2 regions of the Stenotrophomonas sp. STEN033 genome follow, and region 2 is predicted to be linked to the other one. Evidence: predicted binding sites of a transcription regulator. Region 2 holds the regulator's gene; the other holds the start of a gene.
The links. Region 2 encodes FliA, which starts transcription of late flagellar genes. Its sites were predicted from a motif close to TAAAGTTTNNCNNNCNNNGGCCGATAA; they were not measured.
Positions count from the first base shown of each region.

Region 1: a site for FliA is predicted at 1,961-1,987, ahead of AC1VXC_RS14520 (HDOD domain-containing protein). Genes of this name have one in related genera too.

Region 1 covers NZ_JBXFWM010000044.1:30,576-33,974, reverse strand. The annotation lists gene AC1VXC_RS14525 (phospholipase D family protein) at 1-785, shown strand, start outside; gene AC1VXC_RS14520 (HDOD domain-containing protein) at 869-1,921, opposite strand; gene AC1VXC_RS14515 (Rieske (2Fe-2S) protein) at 2,496-2,834, shown strand; gene AC1VXC_RS14510 (recombinase-like helix-turn-helix domain-containing protein) at 2,831-3,139, shown strand; gene AC1VXC_RS14505 (Rieske 2Fe-2S domain-containing protein) at 3,180-3,399, shown strand, end outside.
Region 2 covers NZ_JBXFWM010000033.1:31,156-34,554, reverse strand. The annotation lists gene AC1VXC_RS12510 (MinD/ParA family ATP-binding protein) at 1-846, shown strand, start outside; gene AC1VXC_RS12505 (RNA polymerase sigma factor FliA) at 843-1,592, shown strand; gene cheY (chemotaxis response regulator CheY) at 1,606-1,998, shown strand; gene AC1VXC_RS12495 (protein phosphatase CheZ) at 1,998-2,618, shown strand; gene AC1VXC_RS12490 (chemotaxis protein CheA) at 2,622-3,399, shown strand, end outside.

The sequences.
Region 1 (3,399 bases), on a different contig from region 2:
AGGCCGAGCTGGATGCACGCCAGCAGGAGGCCGAGCCCTACCTGCAGCGCGTGCGTGCTCACTTCACCGATGCCTACCTCAGCCGGCAGTTGGACCTGCATTGGACCGACGGGGTAAGAATCCGCTCCGACCCCCCGCGCAAGCCGGTCGGCGGCGACAGCAGCCAATGGCTGGTGGCCCAGCTGGTTGACGTATTGAGCAGTGCCAAGCACAAGTCACTGCTGATATCACCGTACTTCGTACCCGGCGCAGTTGGCACCAAGGGACTGATCCAGCAGGCCCGGAACGGCGTGCAGGTCGGCATCATCACCAATTCGTTGGCCGCGAACGACGTGGCGGCAGTGCATGGCGGCTATATGCACTACCGCCGCCCGTTGCTGGCTGGCGGCGTGCAACTGTACGAGCTCAAGGCGCATGGACACGTCGAAAAGGCGTCGACCTTCGGCAGCAGCGGCGCCAGCCTGCATACCAAGGCCTTCGTGGTGGATGACCGCCGCGGCTTCGTCGGTTCGTTCAACCTCGACCCACGCTCGGCCTACCTCAATACCGAAATGGGCGCGCTGTTCGATGACCCGGTGCTGGCAGCACGCCTGCGCCAGGAGTATCTGCGCCTGTCCAGCGCGGAGATGAGTTACTGGATGTATCTGAACAAGGATCACGAACTACGCTGGCTGGATCGCGGCAGCAATCCACCCATCAGCCTGCGCACCGAACCGGACACCGGGTTCATGCAACGTGCAAGCACCCGCGTGATCAGTTGGCTGCCACTGGAATCGCAGCTGTAGGCACCCTGCCCCACAGCGGCGCAGCCATCCCTCACCGCCAGGATACGGGCGCGCGATGTGCCGCGCGGCCCTCGTTGCGGGCCTCACTCCTGCGCAGCGTCGGCCTGGCTCATCCGCTTCCACAGCCATGTCGCCACATGTTCGGGCAGTTGACTGGCGAGCGCTGCAACGGCTTCTTCCTCGCTCATCAGGCCCTGCGCATGCAGCATCGCAGCGCTGGCGGCCAGTTGTCCTACCTGCAGGGAGCGCGCCAAGCCGGTGGCAGCAGGCGCATCCACCTGTTTGAGCGCCTCGACGATGGGGGCGGACAGTTTCCAGTGCCCGGCGATCCGCACGGCGGTTGGCGCACTGCAGCGCTCCAGCACCGCCAGCAGGGTACCCGGCTCACGCACCCGCAATGGCGGCTGCGCCAGCACATCGGTGGCCGCCTGCATGGCCATCGCCGCACTCAGCCCCAGCAGCAGGCCAGCCAGCTGCGCGGCGAAGCCATCCTCGCGCTCGACGCTGCGCGCGTGATCGGCGGCAGCCAATGAAACCCGCAAGGTGTATTCCCACAACAGGCCAGCGAACTCCGCATCGACACCACGCGCCGACTCCATCACCGGCTGCACCAGCGCCGCTGAAATGATCTGCCGGATGCCATCGTTGCCGATCAGCGTCACTGCCCGCTCTATGCTCTGTACATCCTGCCGCTGCAGGCGATAAAGGGGACTGTTGGCGATGCGCAGCAAGGTCGCCGCCAGCACCGCATCGCTGCCGATGATGCGCGCGATCGAGCGAGAGGACGCCGTGCTGTCGTTGACGCTCTGGATCAACTGCGGCAACAGGTTCGGCCGACGCGGCGTGTAACGCGACGACAGGTCTGCGCGCGTCAGCGCCGCGACCACGTCGTCCACCACCGCCCGCTGTACACGCAATGCGTCAGCGGCTGCATCGGCAGCCCCCAGGGCACTGAGCAGGAAGCGCCGCTGCAGATCACCCACAGCCACGGTTGCCGCCTTGATCGTCGTTGTCGGTACGACCGGCGGGGTGCGCGGCCGCCGTTGTGGCCCACTCCTGTCGCCATTGCTCCGCTGCCAGAGCCAGACCAGGCCTCCGGCAACCACCGCCGCAACCACTGCCGAGATAATCACCATGACAGACAACGAATCAGTCCAAACGGAAAGCTGCCCGGTATATCGGCCAATGTCCCGTTTTCTTTAGCCAGGCATCCACCCGCATATTCCAACTTTTGGCCCAATCAAAAGTTTTAGGACAAATCCCAAAGCAACCTCATACCCGCCAGCCCTATATTCAAATCAAAGTAAATCAAACCAAGCTGCCGCTTGCCATTCGTTATTGCGCAGCAACCAGTGAGGCTCCGAGCACGCACCCCATCGCTTCCGGTTGGTGCAAAGCAAGCCATATCGCCAGGCGACGCGGCGCTATCCAACACCCGGCCCCAACAACAGAAAGCAGCAGAACAACTCCACCAGGTTTCACCCATTAAACAAAAGCCGCAACAGCAAAGCTCCGTCGCCCCAAGACATAGGCAAGCACCAACAAACAAAGTCGATCAAACTTCAAATGTGTGAATAACAGCACACGCAAATGACAGTTTCCCTTATTGCGACCCCCTCAAGCACTGCTATGTTGAATCGAAGTTTCTGTATTAAGATTTAGTTTCAAATATAAAACCTCACCCTCACCCACCCGGGCGGACAGAACGGCATGAACTGGAAAACTGTTTGTAGTAAATCGCAGGTTCACGCGGAATATCCTTTCGCAGCCAAGCTGGCTGGCAAGGAGATCGGCATTTTTCTGGTCGATGGCGACTACTACGCCATCGAAGATGTCTGCCCGCATGCCTATGCCCTGCTCAGCCAGGGATTTGTCGAGGATGGCAAGGTCGAGTGCCCGCTGCACGAGGCGGTGTTCGACATCCGAAGCGGGCGCTGCCTGCGCGAGCCCGGCGGCCGCGATCTGTCCACCTATCCGCTGCGGGTACAGGGTGATGACATACAGGTTGATGCATCCAGGATCGAAGCCGGACTGGAGGAAGTGGCATGAGCACTCCGCTGCAATTCAATCCATACCTCAAACAGTGGCAGAAGCCCGTCCCGGCCAATGACCCGGGCGCAGGCAGCATCGAGCAGCCGGGGCAGGCCCGCAACATCGTCTGGCAGACCCGTACGCGTGCCCCGACCGAGCACGAGCTGCAACTGGCCAACGCACTGGAACAGGCCTTCGCCAATGGTGCCAGCGACGTCGTCGACGTGGTCTGCCAGCTCAACGCGATCGGTGTTTATGACCACAGCGGCAAGGCGTGGACCGAAGTGTCGTTCCACAAATCCCTTGCCACCCTCGGCTACTGATCCGGCAGCCACAGCCAACGCATCCTGGGAGGGAGCATTGATGGCAAGGAAGACAGAGATTGAAGCGCACCTGCGCCGCGGCCTGCGCGAATTGTGGTATCCGGTGGTGGCCAGCTGGGAGGTATCCAGTGCACCGCTGGGCATCACCCGCCTGGGCGAGAACATCGTGTTGTGGCGCGACCACGATGGACGTGTGCACGCCCTGGAAGACCGCTGTCCACATCGCGGCGCGCGCTTGTCGATGGGCTGGAATCTGGGCG
Region 2 (3,399 bases):
CCGCTGTCGGCAACCCGGCACGAACCGGCCGGTCCGGTACGCACCATCGCGGTGACGGGCGGCAAGGGTGGCGTAGGTAAAACCAATGTCTCGGCCAACCTGGCCGTGGCACTGGCAGGCATGGGCAAACGCACCCTGCTGCTCGACGCCGACCTGGGCCTGGCCAACATCGACGTGGTGCTGGGCCTGCAGCCCAAGCACACCCTGGCCGACCTGGTCGCCGGGCGCGCCACGCTGGAAGAAGTCATCATCGAAGGCCCGAACGGCGTGCTGGTCGTGCCCGCCGCCTCCGGCCGTCGGCACATGGCCGAATTGCAGCCGGCCGAGCATGTGGGCCTGGTCAACGTGTTCTCGGAGCTGGAACGCGACCTCGATGTGATGATCATCGACACCGCGGCCGGCATCACCGACAGCGTGCTGACCTTCTGCCAGGCCGCCCAGGACACCGTGGTCGTGGTCTGCGACGAGCCGGCCTCGATCACCGACGCCTATGCGCTGATCAAGGTGCTCTCGCGCGAACGCGGCGTGGACCGTATCCAGGTCGTGGCCAACATGGTCCGCGACCCGAACGAAGGCCGCGCCCTGTATGAAAAGCTGGTGCGGGTCTGCGAGAAGTTCCTGATCGATGTCTCGCTGAACTACCTGGGCTGCGTGCCGCAGGACGACTGGTTGCGTCTGTCGGTGCAGCGCCAGCAGCCAGTGGTGAAGCTCTACCCTTCCGCGCCAGCCTCGCTGGCGATCAATGAAATCGCCCGTCGCACCGCGCGCTGGCAAGCCCCAACCGCCCCACGCGGCGGCGTTGAGTTCTTCCTGGAACGCATCATCCAGCAGAAGGTGAAGGCATGAACAATGCAGCCGCTCACTATCGTGAAGTCCAGCGCAGCGCGGCCAATGACTGCATCGCCCGCCACGCCGACCTGGTACGCCGCATCGCCCATCACCTGGCCGCGCGCCTGCCGGCCAGCGTCGAAGTCGACGATCTGATCCAGGCCGGCATGATGGGCCTGATCGAAGCCTCGCGCAGCTATGACGCCGAACAGGGTGCATCGTTCGAGACCTATGCGTCGATCCGTATCCGCGGCTCGATGATCGATGAGATCCGTCGCGGCGACTGGGTGCCGCGCTCGGTGCACCGCCGCGCCCGCGATGCCGCCGCCACCATCCGCCGGCTCGAGCAAAGTTCCGGCCGCGCGGCCAGTGCCAGTGAAGTGGCCGAGGCAATGGAGCTGCCGCTACCCGAATACATGCGGCTGGTCGAAGACGCCTCGCGCGGCCAGGTGCTGAGCCTGGAATCACGCATCGAAGACCAGGGCGAGTTGGACACCCCGACTACCGGTGGGCCCACCCCGCAGCAGGTTCTTGAGCGCAGCCAGTTCGGCACCGAGCTGGGCAAGGCCATCGGCCAATTGCCCGAGCGCGAACAGCTGGTGCTGTCGCTGTACTACGAACAGGAATTGAACCTGAAAGAAATCGGCGCGGTATTGGGCGTCAGCGAATCCCGCGTCTGTCAGATCCACGGCCAGGCCATGCTGCGTCTGCGTGGCCGACTGAAGATTTTCGAGGCGGCCGACGCCGGCCTCGAGGAACCATGAAGAGGAAAGCCTTTTGAACAAGAACATGCGCATCCTGATCGTTGACGACTTCTCGACGATGCGTCGCATCGTCAAGAACCTGCTCGGCGATCTGGGCTTCACCAATACCGCCGAAGCCGAGGACGGGCATGCCGCGCTGTCATTGCTGCAGAGCCAGCCGTTCGATTTCGTCGTCACCGACTGGAACATGCCGGTGATGACCGGCATCGAGCTGCTCAAGGCGATCCGCAATGACGCCAAGCTCAAGACCTTGCCGGTACTGATGGTTACCGCCGAGGCCAAGCGCGAGCAGATCATCGAGGCCGCGCAGAGCGGCGTGAACGGCTACATCATCAAGCCCTTCACCGCGCAGACGCTGGAAGAGAAGCTGGGCAAGATCTTCGAACGCCTGGCAGCGAGCGCCTGATGGACCGCCTCGGGGAAGCATTGAGCGACAAATCGGCCCTGGTGCAGCGCCTGCAGGACGCACTGGCAGCATTGGAAAGTGGCGATGAGGCTGGCTGGCGCCGGGAAATCGACGCACTCGCCGCCCTGCGCGCGCAGCCGATGATGTCCGGCCTGGGCCGGCTCGCCCGTGAACTCGGACAGGCCCTGGGCGAACTGCCCAGCGTGCCCAGCGAAGCCGGCGAGCTGGACGATGCCTGTGCGCGTCTGGACCACGTCGTGCAGATGACCGAGCAGGCCACCCATCGCACGCTCGACCTGGCCGAAGAATGCCGGGCACTGACCGAGCGTCTGCGTACCGACGGGCTCAACGCCGAGCAGGGTGAGATTCTCGAACGCATCCGCCACAACCTCACCGAAGTCGCGCTGACCCAGAGCTACCAGGACCTGACCGGGCAGATCATCCGCCGTGTGGTTGGCATCGTCCGCCGCGTGCACGAAGGGTTTGGTGCGCTCGGTCTGCCGCCGCCGGAAGAAGACGCACGCAACCATGGCCTGGCCGGTCCCGCCGTCAATGGCCTGGACCGCCATGCCGTTTCCCAGGTCGACGCCGACGATCTGCTCTCGGACCTGGGGCTGTAAGCCATGAGTGCTTTTGCCGACGACATCGCCGCCGACTTCATCCTCGAAGCGCAGGAGATCCTGGATCGTCTCGGCGAGCAGCTGGTGACGCTGGAGCAGGCACCGCACGACAGCGACCAGCTCAACGCCGTGTTCCGTGGTTTCCACACCCTCAAGGGCGGCGCCGGTTTTCTGGCGATCACGCCAATGGTGGAGCTGTGCCACGCCGCCGAGGAAACCCTGGGCATGGCCCGCGCCGGCAAGGCCGAACTGCTGGCGCATCATTTCGATGCCGCCCAGCAATCGCTGGACTGGCTGCAGGCCATGCTCGACGCGGTGTCTTCCGGCACCGATCCAGAGCACGCGCCCGCCGCGCTGATCGCGCAGTTCGATGTCGGTACCGCCGCGGCCGTTGCCGCGCCGCAGCCGACCGCGGTCGCCGTCAATGCAGGTGACAGCGACCTGATCAGCGAAGACGAGTTCGAGGCCCTGCTCAACGAACTGCATGGCAGCGGCACACCCGGCGCCCAGCCCATCGCCGCCAGCAAGGCCGGCGATGACCTGATCGACGAGGACGAATTCGAGGCACTGCTGGACAAGCTGCACGGGGGCGCGGCGCCCGGTGCCGTCGCCGTGCAGCCCATTGCGGCCACGCCGCCGAAACCGAAGCCGGCACCCGCGACGCCCGCCCGGCCTGCGCCCGCGGCTGCCAAGCCGGCCGCTGCAAAGGCCGCCGAGCCCGAGCACACCGTGCGCGTGGATACCAAGCGCCTGGACGCCATCGTCAATCTGATCGGCGAAC